DNA from 2 places in the Corynebacterium sp. Marseille-Q4381 genome. Region 1 is predicted to be linked to the other one. Evidence: predicted binding sites of a transcription regulator. Region 1 holds the regulator's gene; the other holds the start of a gene.
The links. Region 1 encodes LexA, which represses DNA repair genes until DNA is damaged. Its sites were predicted from a motif close to CGAACANNTGTTCG; they were not measured.

Region 1 (7,640 bases):
CCGGGTTCCCGGTCAACACCACGCTGCTCTTCTCCGGCCTCGGCACGATCATCTTCCTGCTGCTGACAAAGAACAAGCTGCCGAGCTACCTCGGTTCGTCGTTCGCGTTCATCGCCCCGCTGACTGCCTCGCAGCAGTACGGGATGGGTGCGCAGCTCGGCGGCGTGCTGATCACCGGCCTGGCGCTCATCCTCGTCGGCGTGATCGTCCAGGCCGCCGGCAAGCGCGTCATCGACGCCGTCATGCCGCCCGTGGTCACCGGCGCGATCGTGGCGCTCATCGGTTTCAACCTCGCCCCGACGGCTGTGGCGAACGTGGAGACGCAGCCGGCGGTCGCCGGCGTCACGCTTGTGACCATCGTTCTGGTCACCGTTGCCGCGCGCGGGATGGCGTCCAGGCTGTCCATCCTCATCGGAGTGGTTGTCGGTTGGGTTTTCGCCGCCCTGACGGGCGGTCTTGACGACGCCGCCTTAGACACCATCGGCGCCGCCCCCTGGGTGGGCTTGCCCGCCTTCCACACGCCGGAGTTCCGCCTTTCGGCTGTGCTGGTGACGCTGCCCGTGCTGGTGGTGCTCATCGCCGAAAACGTCGGTCACGTCAAGGCGGTGTCCGAGATGACCCACCGCGACCTCGACTCCCTGCAGGGCAAAGCGCTGATTGGCGACGGCATCGCGACCACACTCGCCGGCGGTTTCGGCGGCTCCGGCACCACGACCTACGCCGAAAACATCGGCGTGATGGCGGCGACGAAGGTGTATTCCACGGCCGCCTATTGGGTCGCGGCGGTGTTCGCGATCGTATTGGCGTTCATCCCGAAGTTCGGCGCCGTTATTTTCACCATTCCAGCGGGCGTGCTCGGCGGCGCCTGCCTGGTGCTCTACGGGCTGATCGGCATGCTGGGCGTTCGCATCTGGCAGGACAACCGCGTCGACTTCACCGATCCGGTGAACCTCACTGCTGCGGCGGTGGCGCTGATCGTGGGTATCGGCAACCTCACGCTGCACGCCGGCCAGGTTGCCCTTGAAGGCATCGCGTTGGGCTCCGTCGGGATCATCGTGGTGTACCCGATCATGCGCTGGATCTACGACACCATCGGCGAGGGGCAGTACCGCTAAACGACGCCCTCCTAAGCGTCGTCCAAGTTCCGCTCGATCAGCGCCGCGATCGACTCGACGGCCTTCGGGTTGTCGGAGGTGACGGTGACCTCGTCGCCGAATTCGGCGCCCATCGCCATGATCATCAGCGCTGAGGCGGCATCCGTTTCGTCCTCATCGTCGCCTCCGACAAGCGAGAGAATGACTTCGTCGTCGTACTCGCCCGCGGCGTCGGCGATAACGGTCGCTGGGCGCGCGTGCAGGCCCACGTGGGAGCCAACCTTCACCGTCTTGGAAGCCATGATGGGGTCCTTTCGTTGTGCGCGAACATCAGTTGCAGTGACAACCAGTCTAGAGACTGTCGGCGATGACGACATTGACCCCGTGCCTCTCAAGATCGGCGACCAAGGACTGCGGAGCACCCCAGTCAGTCACCACCACGTCCACCGCGTCGAGCGGGGCGAAACTCACCAGGTAGTCGTTGCCGAGCTTCGTCGAGTCGCACAGCACCACCACGCGGCGCGCGTTGGTTACCATCGCAGCCTTCACCGCGGCTTCGTGCGCGTCGGCGGTGGATAGGCCGTGGTCCACTGTGAGGGCGTTGGTGCCGACAAACGCGACGTCGGCACGCAAAAGCGCAAGCGTCCGCAGCGCCGTGTCACCCACGACCGCCTGCGCAATGGCCCGCACCGTCCCGCCGAGAAGCTGCACGTCGCCGACGCCGGCTTCGGCGAGCTCCAGCGCCGCCGGCAGCGAGTTCGTCACAATCGACCACGAACTCGCCTCCGGCAGGAACGCTATCCGCTGCGCCAACGCGCTGATCGTCGTGCCCGAATCCAGAAAAATTGACTTGCCGGGCTCCGAAGGCAAAAACGCCGCTGCCGCCCTCGCGATCGCCTCCTTCGCATCAAGCGCAGAGCGCAACCGCGCAGCCAGCGGAAACTCGGACGTCATATATCCCTGGCTCGCCACCGCACCCCCGTGGACGCGCTGGACCACCCCTTCGTCGTTCAACGCGGCCAAGTCCCGCCGAATTGTTTCAGCGGTGACGTCGAAGCGCTCAGCAAGCTCCGCAACGCTCACCCGCCCCTCAACGGCGGTCAGCGCGGCGATTTGGCGGCGGCGTTCCTCGGCCTGCATCGCTGCTACAGTGCTCGGAAGACAGACACGACGAGGCCCATAATCTCGGCGTCGTCGCCCTTAATAGGGGAGAAGGCCTCGTTGCGCGGAAGAAGCCACACGCCCGTCGCGTCCTTGTGGAACACTTTCGCCGTCGCTTCGCCGTCGATCAGCGCGGCGACAATTTGGCCTTCTTCAGCCACCGGCTGCGATCGCACGACTAGCCAGTCGCCGTCGAGAATCGCCGCGTCGATCATGGAATCGCCGACGACTTTGAGCATGAACACGTCACCGTCCCCGAGCAGCTCATCCGGCAGCGGGTAGTACGTCTCGACGTTCTCCTCCGCCAGGATCGGCGCTCCCGCGGCAATCTGCCCGACAACCGGAACAAACCGCGGGCTCGACGCCTCTTCCGGGGTTTCGGCGGGGGCCGCCTTCTTTCGTTTCACGGGTTCCGGCAGGTGGCGCAGGTCCACGGCGCGAGGTTTGTTCGGGTCGCGGCGCAGGAACCCCTTCTTCTCCAGCTCTTTAAGCTGGTACGCCACCGAGGAGGTGGACTGCAGGCCCGCCGCGTCGCCGATCTCGCGGATGCTTGGCGGGTAGCCGCGCAGCACGACCGCGTCCTGGATTACCTGCAGAATGCGGCGCTGGCGCTCGGAGAGAGCGCTCATGTCGAGTTCGTTCGGGTCCGCCTTCTTGCGCGGCATGCGTTCTCCTTGGACGTTGGGGCAGTTGCTTATCGACGAAGCTACCACGCTAAGCAAGTGTGTTCGATATTCTCCACCGGTGTGCTATAAATCGAACATGTGGGCGTTAGAACAGGTGAGCGTACGAACCGGCGCCCGTGTTGGGCGGGCAGTTAGTATTTGGCCCAGTTGAATGAGAGGAGATAAGCAATGACCACCATGATTTACCCGTACGGCGGCGCACCGGCGTCGGAGGTTTGGGACGTCAACCGCGGGAGTTCCCGCACGGGCGAACGTGCCGTTGTTCGAACGTTAGCGCCCGCGAATCGAACGGCGGAGCGAACGGCTGCCCCTGCCGGTGGCCGCGCTCTTCCGCAGCACGACGGGTTCGAACCGGGTCGCGAGCGTCGCGATAATCTCGCCCTCGGCGGGCTGATGGCGGCGGCGCTGATCGCCGGGTCGCTCTTCGGCGGCGCGTTCGGCGCGGGGGATGCGCCGGTTCAACCCAGCAGCGTCTTGGAAGCGGCGCGCTAGGATAGAGGTCATGTTTTGCCCGTTCTGCCATCATGAGCAGTCGCGCGTGACCGATTCGCGCACGGTGGAAGGCGGCGCCGCGATCCGTAGACGCCGCGAGTGCACGGAGTGCGGGGGGCGCTTCACCACGGTGGAGAAAGCCGTGCTGACAGTGGTCAAGCGCAACGGGGTCAGCGAGCCGTTCGACCGCGACAAACTTATCCTGGGTGTGCGTCGCGCCTGCCAGGGCCGCGACGTGTCCGACGACGCGCTGAAGCGCCTCGCGCAGCAAGTTGAGGAGACGGTGCGCGCTCAAGGCAGCTCGCAGGTGCCGGCGAACCAGATCGGCCTCGCGGTGCTTGAACCGCTGCGCGCGCTCGACGAGGTGGCGTACCTGCGCTTCGCCTCCGTGTACAAGTCGTTCGAAAGCGCGGACGATTTCGAGTCCGAGATCCGCCTCATGCGCAGGCGCGACCGTTCGGAATTCTAGCGCCCGGTATCAGCGCCCGAGCTTGTCGGCGAGCTTCTCAATTCGTCGCTGGCTCACCGGCTGCGGCGTGCCCAGCCGCTGAGCGAACAGGCTGACGCGCAGCTCCTCGATGCGCCACAGGATGTCTTTGTAGGCGCGAGACTTCCGCACACTCGCAGGCAGTTTCGCGACACGCGCCTCGAGGTAGCGCTTCGACTCGTCGACGACCGACTGGCGGTCGGCGTCGCGGTCTGGGTCCAAGCGCATGTCTTCCAAGCGGATGCGCATCGCTTCAATGTAGCGCGGCAGGTGTTGCAGGTGGTCCGCGCCGTGGATGGTGATTGCGTGCTTCGGCAGGTAGAAGTCCAGCTGAGAGCGCATGTCATCGATCGCCGGGCCTTCCCAATTCGCCAGTTCGGTTCGCATATTCGCGTACTCCACCAGCGCGGGCGCGAGCCCCACCACGATGCGGCGCACCTCGCCAGGAACCTTTGGCTTGATCTCCTTGACAAGCGCGTCGAACTCTTCCGGGGTGCGCACTGCGCCGCCGTGCGAGAGCATGAGGTCGCGGATGACTGCGACGCGGGCGTCGTCAACCAAGCCCTCCGCGCCGCCGTGCGGGTAATGGTCCACGGCCACCTTGTGGCGCAACGGTAGCCCCTTCGTCATCTGCTGCACGGACACGGGGATCTCGCGAAGCAGCAGCGTCAACGTTGCCGTCGTCATCGACGCGTCGGCGGCCGCCTTTGTCGGGTGCACCGACACCTTTACGCCGTCCGGCGTGACCTCGAGCGCGGGGTACGCGTCGACCTCGTTGCCCTCGATGACTGTGGTGACGGTTTCGGGCACCGCGCCGAGCGTGTCGGCGGTCCACTTCTTTACCGTTTCCGAGGCGCTGGCAGCGGCGCGCTTCGCCACCGACGAGCGGATTTTGCCCGCCTGCCTGCGCTTCAGCGCGGCGAGGTCGGTGTCGTGGTCGATGATGTTGCCGCGCTTGTCAATCGCCGCGTACGTCGCTTTCAAGTGGTCAGGCAGCGCCGCGGGGTTGAAGTCGGTCCCGTTGACGCCGGAGATGCCGGCGGCGCGCAGGGCGTTTGAGAGGGCGTCGACAAGCGGAAGCTCCTCGTCGAGCAGCGGCACCGCGCGGGCGGCGAAGTCCGGCACCGGCACGACGTGTTTGCGCAGCGCCTTCGGTAGCGTGCGGATGAGTTCCGTGACCAGCTCGAGGCGCAGCCCCGGCACCAGCCAGTCGAACCCGTCCGCTTCGAAACCCGCGAGCAGCGGCACGGGCACCACCACCGTGAGTCCGTCGAACGGGGCGCCGGGCTCGAACTTGTAGCGCAGCTCGTAATCGATCGTGCCTTGGCGCCAGAGCGGCGGGAACGCCTCCTCGGACGTGTCGAGGTTGTCGTCGGTCAACAGCGCCGCCGGGTCGAAGTCGAGGTAGTGCGGGTCCGCGTGGCGCTGCTTTTTCCACCACGAGTCGAAATGCCGGGCGGTGGTCACCGTCTCGGGCAGTTTGGCGTCGTAGAAGTCGAACAGCGTGTCCTCGTCGACGACGAGGCCGCGGCGGCGGACCTTCTCCTCGACGGCGGCGGCGTCGTTGAGCAGCGCCTCGTTGTGCTCGATGAACAGGTGGTGCCGATTCCAATCGCCGCCGATCAGCGCGTGGCGGATGAACATGTTGCGCGCCCCGTCCGGGTCGACGCGGTGGTACGGCACGAGGCGGTCGCGCGCGATGGTCACGCCGTAGAGCATCGTCTTCTCGTGCACCATCGCCGCTGACCGCTTGCGCGACCACACCGGCTCGGAGTAGCTGCGGCGCAGCAGGTCGCCGGCGGCGTGCTCGACCCAGGCGGGCTCAATCTTCGCCACGTCGCGGGCGAACAGCCGGGAGGTTTCCACCAGCTCGGCGGCCATGAGGAAGGCAGGGGGCTTTTTGCTTAACGACGACCCCGGGAACACCACAAACCGCGTCCCCCGAGCCCCGTCGTACTCCTTCGAGTTGCCGTCCCGTGCGCCAATGTTGGAGAGCAGGCCGGTGAGCAGCGACTTGTGGATCGCGTCTGCGTCGCGCTCGCCGGCGACGTTCTCGGCGCGCGACCAGCCGAGCTGGCGCTCCACGTCGCGCAGCTGGCGCACGAGGTCGTACCACTCGCGGATGCGCATGTAGTGCAGGAACTCGCGCTTCATCCGCTTGCGGAAGGCGTTGCCGGACAGCTCGTCGCGCGAATCGTTGATGTAATCCCACAGCTTCAGCGCCGAGAGGAAGTCGGATTCCTTGTCTTTGAAGCGGGCGTGCGCCTGGTCGGCTTGGGCCTGGTAGTCGAGCGGGCGTTCGCGCACGTCCTGGATGGTCATGTTGGCGACGATGACGGTGACGTCGTCAAGCACGCCCAAGCGGTTGGCCTCCACCAGCATGCGGGCCATCTTCGGGTCGACCGGGATGCGCGCAATGTCGCGGCCGATGTCCGTTAGCGCCGGCGCACCGCCCTTGCCGTCGCGGATGGCGCCGAGCTCGTTCAGCAGCATCAGGCCGTCCCGGATCGACTTCTGGTCCGGCGGCTGGATGAAGGGGAACTCGGAAATGTCGCCCAACCGCAGCGAGATCATCTGCAGGATCACGCTCGCGAGGTTGGTGCGCAGGATCTCCGGGTCGGTGAACTCTTGACGGGCCTCGAAGTTCTCCTCGGAGTAGAGGCGGATTGCGATTCCGTCGGCGGTGCGGCCGGAACGGCCCGAGCGCTGGTTGGCGCTGGCCTGCGAGATCTCCTCGATCGGCAGGCGCTGCACCTTCGTGCGCGTAGAGTAGCGCGAGATGCGCGCAAGGCCTGTGTCCACCACGTAGTGGATACCGGGCACCGTCAGCGAGGTTTCAGCGATGTTGGTTGACAACACGATGCGCCGCCCCGAGTGCGGGGAGAACACCCGGTGCTGCTCCGCGTTGGAGAGGCGGCCGAACAGCGGCACGACCTCGACGCCGCGCCAGTGTTGCTTCTCAATGGCTTCCATGCAGTCACGGATGTCGCGCTCGGAGGCGAAGAAGCACAAAATGTCTCCCTTGCCCTCGCGCATGAGCTCCTTGCATGCGTCGATCACGCCGTCGATCATGTCGGTGTCGACGTCTTTGACGCCGTCTTTGGTTTCGACCTGCTCGATCAGCGGGCGGTAGCGGATCTCCACGGGGTAGGTGCGGCCGGAGACCTCGATAATTGGCGCCGGGTTGCCGTCAGCGTCGGCGAAGTGGGCCGCGAACGCCTCCGGGTCGATCGTTGCGGAGGTGATGATCACCTTCAGATCAGGGCGCTTCGGCAGCAGCCGCTTCAAGTAGCCCAAGAGGAAGTCAATGTTCAGGCTGCGCTCGTGGGCCTCGTCGATGATGATGGTGTCGTAGGCGTTGAGGAAGCGGTCGCGCTGCATTTCGGCGAGCAGGATGCCGTCAGTCATCAGTTTCACCGAAGTGGTGGGGGAGACGCGGTCGTCGAAGCGGATGGCGTAGCCGATGGACTCGCCGACTTGCTGGCCCAGCTCTTCGGCGATGCGCTCAGCGACGGTGCGCGCCGCGATACGCCGCGGCTGGGTGTGGCCGATCATGCCGCGCCGGCCGCGGCCCAGCTCGAGCAGCATCTTTGGAATCTGGGTGGTTTTGCCTGAGCCCGTCTCGCCGGCGATGACAACGACTTGGTGGTCGCGCATGAGGTCCATGATCTCGTCGCGGCGGGCGGAAACCGGCAGGCCCTCCGGGTAGGTGATGGCGGG
Region 2 (7,640 bases), 180 kb from region 1:
CGCGAACTCCGCCTCGTCGAGGTGAGAAAAACTCAAGATCAGTGCGCGGGGCAGCCGGCCCGCCTCGTACCCGGCTTGCGCGAGTAGCGCCTCGAATTCGGCCGTGCGCTCCTCGGACGCGAAGGACACCACGGCGTCTGCGCCGACCGCCCCGGACAGTTCCGCCGCAGCGCCCATCCCCCGCAGCGCCGGGAGCAGGTCGGCCTCGAGCACGTCGCGGCGCGCCGCCAGCCGCGCGTGCACCGCGCGCGTGTTGCGCCGGACGTACCCTCCGCGCAGCAGGTGGGCGACCGCGCGTTGCGTCACGGCGCTCACCGGCATCCCCAGCACCCGGCGCGTCTGCGCCAAGCTCTCCGCGCTGCTTGCCGACGCCACCACATACCCCGCCGCCAACTCCTTCGACAAAAGCGTCGAAAACGTCCCGAGCGTGAACACTTCCGCGCCCTGCGGCGCCTGCGCGGCAAGCGTCGGCTGGGGCGCCGTCCGGTAGTGCAGCTCCGCGTTAAAGTCGTCCTCAATCACCGCCGTGCCGGTGCGCACCGCCCACTCAACCAGCTGTGCACGCCTCGCTGCCGGCATGGTTCCGCCGAGCGGGTACAGGTGCGCTGGCGTCACCAGCACCGCGTCCAGGCCGCCAGGCAGGTGCGCCACCTCAATTCCGCCCACGTCCGTGGCGCATTCAACCAGCTCGTGCCCACCCATCGGGATGATGCGCCGCAGCCCCGGGTGCCCCGGACTTTCCACGCCCACCCGCAACCGCCGCCCGGTCTGCGCAGCGAGCGTGGCCAGGATCAGCATCAGCCCCTCGCGCGAGCCACCGCTGACCACCAGCTGCCCCGGCGCGACATTCAGCCCGCGGGTGAGGCGCAGGTGTTCAGCCACCGCCTCCCGCAGCTCCGGCTGCCCCGACTTGTCCACAGGCCCACCCGGCTCCGCAGCTGCTTCCCGCCACGCCGCGCGCCACGCCGCAGGCCGCACGCCGCCCGCAGCGCTCGGCGCAGGTTTCAGCGACAGCAGCAGGTTGCTTGCCAACGCCACCTCAACCCCACCCGCCGCACCAGCCTGGCCGCTCGCCGCGGGCAGCTCCGGGTGCACTCGAGTCGGCGCCCCCTGGGACGCAAGCAGGTAGCCCTCACTAATCAGCTGGTCGTACGCGGCGACCACGGTCCCGCGCGAGACCCCGAGCTGCGCCGCGAGCGCCCTCGTCGATATCACCGCGTCCCCCGGCATCAAGCTGCCGTCAGCGACCGCGGCCCGAATTCCGGCCGCGATCTGCGCGGGAAGGGGCAGCGGGTGGTTCGCGGTGACGTCGATAAGCACTGTGCCCCTCCAACTGGTACAGAGAAACTATCTAGAACTGGCTCTTGGAATCTACCAGTTGGATAGACAGACTTGTTCGCATGGCTGATTTTTCCGAAGTAAACAAGCAGTTCCTCGGCGGCGTGATCATGGACGTGGTCACGCCCGAGCAGGCCCGTATCGCCGAGGACGCCGGCGCCGTCGCTGTGATGGCGCTCGAGCGCGTCCCCGCCGACATCCGCGCCCAGGGCGGCGTCGCCCGCATGAGCGACCCGGACCTCATCGAGGGCATCATCGACGCCGTCGACATCCCGGTGATGGCGAAGGCGCGCATCGGCCACGTGTACGAGGCGAAGATCCTCGAGCACCTCGGCGTGGACTACATCGACGAGTCGGAAGTGCTAAGCCCAGCCGACTACGTCAACCACATTGACAAGCGCGACTTCGAGGTGCCGTTTGTCTGCGGTGCGACGAACCTCGGCGAGGCGCTTCGCCGCATCAACGAAGGCGCCGCGATGATCCGCTCCAAGGGCGAGGCTGGCACCGGCGACGTCTCCGAGGCCACCAAGCACATCCGCAAGATCACCTCCGAGATCGCCGGCCTGCAGGCGATCTGGGCAGGAAACCGCGACGAGCTCTATGTGGCCGCCAAGGAGCTTCAGGCGCCCTACGACCTCGTAGCTTACGTTGCCGAGCACGGCAGCCTGCCGGTGCCCCTGCTCGTCGCCGGCGGCGTGTCCACCCCCGCCGACGCCGCGTTCATGATGCACCTCGGCGCGGACGGCGTGTTTGTCGGCTCGGGTATTTTCAAGTCCGGCAACCCGGAGGCTCGCGCCAAGGCCGTGGTCGCCGCGACCCGCAACTGGCAGGACATCGCCGCCGTCACCCAGGCTTCCCGCGGGCTCGGTGAAGCCATGGTCGGCATCAACGTCGCCGACCTTCCCGCCCCGCACCGTCTCGCGGAGCGCGGCTGGTAACCCTCAACCTCTAGCCAAAGGTCACCTCGTCGGGGTCGAGGACCATCGGACCTTCGAAGTCCTCCACCCGCTTAGGCAGGCTCCGGCCCTCGGCGACGTACCGGGACCCGTCGAGGAACCTAAACTCGATGTACCCGCTGTTGTTGGCGATGTGCGCAAGACCGTGCGAGACCTTCGAGTGGCAGCTTGAACACAGGGGAATCAGGTTGTCGATGTCGGTTGAGCCCCCATCGACCCACTCGTGAATATGGTGGATCTCCATAAACCGCGAGTGGTTGCACCCGGGCATCGCGCACTGGTACTCCCACTGAGCGAGCAGCGCGGTAACCTGCGCATCTGTGGCGAACCGCTGCTGTCTACCCATATTCAGCGTGAGCCCCTTGCCATCCATGATGTGCCAGCGGCCCAGCGCGTTGTGGAGGTACTGCCGGATCGCGCTCGACGGAGCCTGCGGGTTCGAGGGCATCCACGCCCTGCCGTCCGTCGTGCACATGATGTTCACGTGCGCGCCGGGCGCTCGAAGGGGACTGACCGGGTTCGTGCGCACCATGTCGATCATGGTGACGAATGCGTCGTACATCGCTGACTTCAGCGGCGCCCCGAACCGCGACGGCGGCCGGAGGATCTTCTCCGCACTCATCCCCGGATTGGGGCGCGGCTCGTCCACCATCTTCGCAGGGCACGCCTCTTTAGGAGGTTCGGTCTCGTCACCCTCTTGCGCCCCGTAGGATGCCAGTTCCGCAATCTTGAGGGCAGCCTTGAATTTCTCGCCCTCGACTGGTGGGAGAAGGAAACTACCGGCGATCATCCCGTCGTCGCGAGTGTGGGCGTCCAGATACGGCTCGTCGGGCTTTTCATCGTCATCCTTATCCTCGGGTTCGACGCCGGCGAGGACGCGCCGAAGCTCGGTAAACGTCAGTTCCTTTGCCAGCACGAGGAGCCCTCTCTCGTTGCGCTCATTGATGTACCGGAGCAGCAGCCGCACCGTGGTGTAATCCAGCTCGCCATAGCTAAACGCCGTCTTGAGCATCGGAAACTCCTGGAGTTTCCGCGCCACTCGGACGTACTCGTAGGCAGTGGGGACCGGGTAGTGCAACTCGCGGGCGAGCCAGCTTGCGGTGCTCACCGCGCCGAATGAGTAGGCGAGATCGCTGGCGTCAAACTCCGCTATCTGCTCGAGAAGGTCCGATTTCGTCATGTTCGCCCTCTGGTGAGAGCGCCTGATCGCATCTGCGATCTCATATGCTCGCTTCGACGGCGGTTTGGCGTTGACGTCGAAATCGGTGGCGGTAATCGTGCTGGTCATGGCTATGTTTCCTTTGTTTCAAGGTCCTTTTGGACGGAGTGGATACACCATACAAAACGCACCTAACACACGAAGCCACGAATTAGAACACGCGTTCGCATGAAGAGAAAGCAACCTTCAACCTAAAGTAAAGGGTATTATGCCAGGCATAATCCCCTGGGGTTTTGCGGATACCAGACCCCCAACAGCACCGCCCACACGTTCGATACGCCCTCAACCTCAAGTAGACGGTATTATGCCTCGCATAATTTCCGCCCCCCACTAGGCTGGTGACCCATGGCACGTTTTATGGGCACCGAGACCGAGTACGGCATCACTTGTCCCGACGACCCGACGCTGAGCCCGCTGCTCACCTCCACGCACGCGGTGGTGGCGTACGCGGCGCTGCACACGGCGGCGCGGTCGCGGTGGGACTACGAGGAGGAGGCTCCACTCAAAGACACGCGCGGGTTCGACCTCCAGCGCTACCGCACGGTGCCGGTGGTGGACCCGAACGCGATGGGCGTTGCAAACGTGGTGACCGAGAACGGGGCGCGGTTCTACGTCGACCACGGCCACCCGGAGTACTCGGCGCCGGAGACCTCGAACGCGTTCGACGCGATGGTGCAGGACGCAGCGGGGGACATCTACTTGAACAAGGCGGCCGCCGCGGTCCGCCAGCTCTGGGAACAGCAGGTTAGCGTGCTGAACAAGCACGAGCCGTGCCCGCCGTTGAAGTTCTACAAAAACAACGTCGACGGCAAGGGCCAGTCCTACGGCAGCCACGAGAACTACCTCTACTCCCGCGACACCGACTTCCAGCGCCTGACACAGGCGCTGATGCCGTTCTTTGTCACGCGCCAGGTCATCATCGGCGCGGGCCGGGTGGGCATCGGGCAGGCGAACGAGCGGGCGGGGTTCCAGATCTCGCAGCGCGCGGATTTCTTCGAGCAGGAGATCTCCCTGGAGACAACGCTGAACCGCGGCATCGTCAACACCCGCGACGAGCCGCACGCGGATGCGGAGCGGTTCCGCCGCCTCCACGTCATTGTGGGCGACGCCAACATGAGCCAGTACGCGAACTTCCTCAAAGTCGGCATGACCAAGCTGGTGATCGACGCGATCGAGGCCGGGGTGGATTTCTCGGACCTTGCGCTGAAGAATCCGGTCGCGGAGATCAAAAAGGTCTCGCACGATCCGTCGCTCACCCATGAGCTCCTGCTTGCCGACGCCCGCCTCCTCTCCGCCACCGCCATCCTGCGGGAGTATCGGGATCGTTGTGGGGCGTTGGGGGAGCTGGGGGGCGTCGATAAGCAAGTGCTCCAGCTCTGGGGCGAGATCCTCGACGACCTGGAACGCGACCCGCTTTCAACGGCCGACCGCCTGGATTGGACGGCGAAATGGGCGCTGATCAAGCAGTATGTAGATCGCGGCGTGGATATCGCGGACCCGAAGCTGCAGCTGATCGACATTCAGTACTCCGACATCGATCCCGAGAAGTCGCTGTACCACGCGCTGGTGCGCAAGGGGCGGATGAAAACGATGGTGAGTACCGCGGAGATCGAGCACGCGGCGGTGACCCCGCCGAAAGACTCGCGGGCGTACTTCCGCGGGCGTGTGACCTCAAAGTTCGGCGAGGACATCGCTGCGGCCAGCTGGCAGTCGATCATCTTCCGGGTGGGCGACGAGTTGGTGCGGGTGCCGATGGATACGATCGACTCCTTTACCAAGGAAACCGTCGGCGACGCGCTCGACGCAGCTCATGGGGTGCACGAGCTCATTGACGCGTTAGGGTTACAGCATGGCTAATCAGCAGCAGATCTTCGGCTACCCGGGCGGCGACGACGGCGAGGAGCAAGACCTCGAACAATCGCAGGCGCAGATCAACACCCAGGGCACGGACGATCTCCTCGACGAGATCGACGCGCTGCTGGACACCAACGCCGAGGAGTTCGTCCGCTCGTTCGTGCAAAAGGGCGGGCAGTAGATGTACCCCCGCCGCATCATGGGGGTGGAGACCGAGTTCGGGGTCGCCGCCTACCGCGACGGCAAGGCGGTGTTGACGCCGGAGGAGGTCTCGCGCTACCTGTTCCGCCCGGTGGTGGCGAAGCACCGCAGCTCCAACATCTTCACGGCGAACGGCTCCAGGCTGTATTTGGACGTGGGCTCGCACCCCGAATTCGCCACCGCCGAGTGCGACTCGGTCACCCAGCTGCTCAACTACGACAAGGCGGGCGAGGCAATCTTCAGCGAGCTCGCGGCAAAGGCGGTCGAGTCGCTGGCCGCCGACCGGATCGGCGCCGACGTCTACCTGTTCAAGAACAACGTCGACTCCGCCGGCAACTCGTACGGCGCGCACGAGAACTACCTGATCAGCCGCGACCTGGCGCTGAAATCCTTCGGCAAGCAGCTCCTACCGTTCCTGATCACCCGCCAGCTCATCTGCGGCGCCGGCATGATCCAGAAAGGCCGCTTCGTTATCTCGCAGCGTGCCGACCAGGTGTGGGAGGGCGTGTCTTCGGCCACCACGCGCACGCGCCCGATCATCAACACCCGCGACGAGCCGCACGGCGATTCACACCGGTTCCGCCGCATGCACGTCATTGTCGGCGACTCGAACATGTCCGAGCCCACCTTCGCGCTGAAGATCGGCTCGACGCTGCTGGTCATCGAGATGCTCGAGGCGGGCTTCGACCTGCCGGACTTCGAGCTGGAAAACCCGATCAGCCACATCCGGGATATCGCCGCGGATCCGACGGGCGCCACGGAGCTTGCGCTTAAAGACGGCCGCCTCACCACCGCACTCGACGTCCAACGGCAAACCCTCAGCGCCGCGAAGCGCTGGTTGGAGAACCGCCCGGACGAGGGGACACCGAACGCGGACATGGCCAAGGTGGTGGATCTGTGGGAGCGCACCCTCGACGCGATCGCCTCCCAGGACTTCTCCCGCGTGGACACCGAGATCGACTGGGTAATCAAGCGCAAGCTGCTGACCCGCTACAAGGACAAGCTCGGCGCGGACTGGGACCACCCGAAGCTCGCCCAGATCGACCTGACGTACCACGACATCAACCGCGACCGCGGGCTGTTCTACTTACTGGAGCGCAAAGGCCTCGCCACGCGGTGGACCACGGACGAAACCATCGAGCAGGCCGTGGCGCAGGCACCCGCGACCACGCGTGCAGCTTTGCGAGGAAAATTCCTCCACGCCGTGCGGGAAGCGGGCGCGGATTATAACGTCGACTGGGTGCACCTGAAGATCAACCGCCCGCAGCCCACAAGCGTGGAACTGCTCGATCCGTTCGCCACCCAGGACGAGCGCGTGGACGCCCTTATCGCAGAGGTCACCGGCGGTGAGTGAACGCGACGCCGTCCGCCGCCACGTGAACTTGGTGTTCGCGCTGCTCGGCTCCGACCGCCCCCGCTCCACAGAGTGGGTGCGCGCCAACGTGGACGGCTACGACGGCAACTCCGCTAGCGCCTTCCAGATCATGCTGAAGCGCGATGTCAAGGAGCTTCGCTCCATGTGGGTGCCGATCCAGCTTGAAGACGGCGAACTGTGGCTCAACAAAGACCAATACGAGCTTCAGCCCGTGGAGCTCACCGAGGCGGAGGCGACCGTCGTCGGTCTTGCCGCGGACCTTGCGCAGGGGGCGAACCTCGGCGCGTTCGCGCGATCCGGATGGACGAAGCTCGCCGCCTCCGGCGCAACGCGGGCGTTCGACGCACCGGTGTTGGCGTCAGTGTCCAACGACATCACCCGCCTCGACCCCGAGACGCTGCGCAAACTCGTGGCGGGCGTGCGCAACAAGCTGCGCCTCAAGTTCGATTTCCTGCCCGCGCCGGGAGCGCAGGTCCAGCGGCGCACGGTGGACCCTTGGGGGATCGTGCCGTTGAACAACCGCGCCTACCTCGTCGGATGGGACCTCGACAGGGGCCAGGAGCGGGTGTTCCGCGTGCGCAAAATTTCGAACGTCGCCGGAGTGCAGGGCGCGGACGGTTTTCGGGAGGCCTCGGGGGACTTGCAGGGGATCGTCGAAAAGCAACTGAGCTCCAAGCTTGTCGACGCCACCGTCACC

Region 2: the regulator LexA is predicted to act here: its motif matches at 3,667-3,680, upstream of V6D40_RS00305 (HNH endonuclease signature motif containing protein).

Annotation. Positions count from the first base shown of each region.
Region 1 covers NZ_JBAJNR010000001.1:235,772-243,411, reverse strand. Annotated here, with positions in the region: gene V6D40_RS01245 (uracil-xanthine permease family protein) at 1-1,115, shown strand, start outside; gene V6D40_RS01240 (HPr family phosphocarrier protein) at 1,127-1,396, opposite strand; gene V6D40_RS01235 (DeoR/GlpR family DNA-binding transcription regulator) at 1,446-2,234, opposite strand; gene lexA (transcriptional repressor LexA) at 2,240-2,920, opposite strand; gene V6D40_RS01225 (hypothetical protein) at 3,110-3,433, shown strand; gene nrdR (transcriptional regulator NrdR) at 3,444-3,902, shown strand; gene hrpA (ATP-dependent RNA helicase HrpA) at 3,912-7,640, opposite strand, start outside.
Region 2 covers NZ_JBAJNR010000001.1:54,726-62,365, reverse strand. Annotated here, with positions in the region: gene V6D40_RS00320 (bile acid:sodium symporter family protein) at 1-25, shown strand, start outside; gene pdxR (MocR-like pyridoxine biosynthesis transcription factor PdxR) at 1-1,320, opposite strand, end outside; gene pdxS (pyridoxal 5'-phosphate synthase lyase subunit PdxS) at 1,401-2,276, shown strand; gene V6D40_RS00305 (HNH endonuclease signature motif containing protein) at 2,287-3,582, opposite strand; gene dop (depupylase/deamidase Dop) at 3,859-5,370, shown strand; gene V6D40_RS00295 (ubiquitin-like protein Pup) at 5,363-5,548, shown strand; gene pafA (Pup--protein ligase) at 5,549-6,922, shown strand; gene V6D40_RS00285 (helix-turn-helix transcriptional regulator) at 6,915-7,640, shown strand, end outside.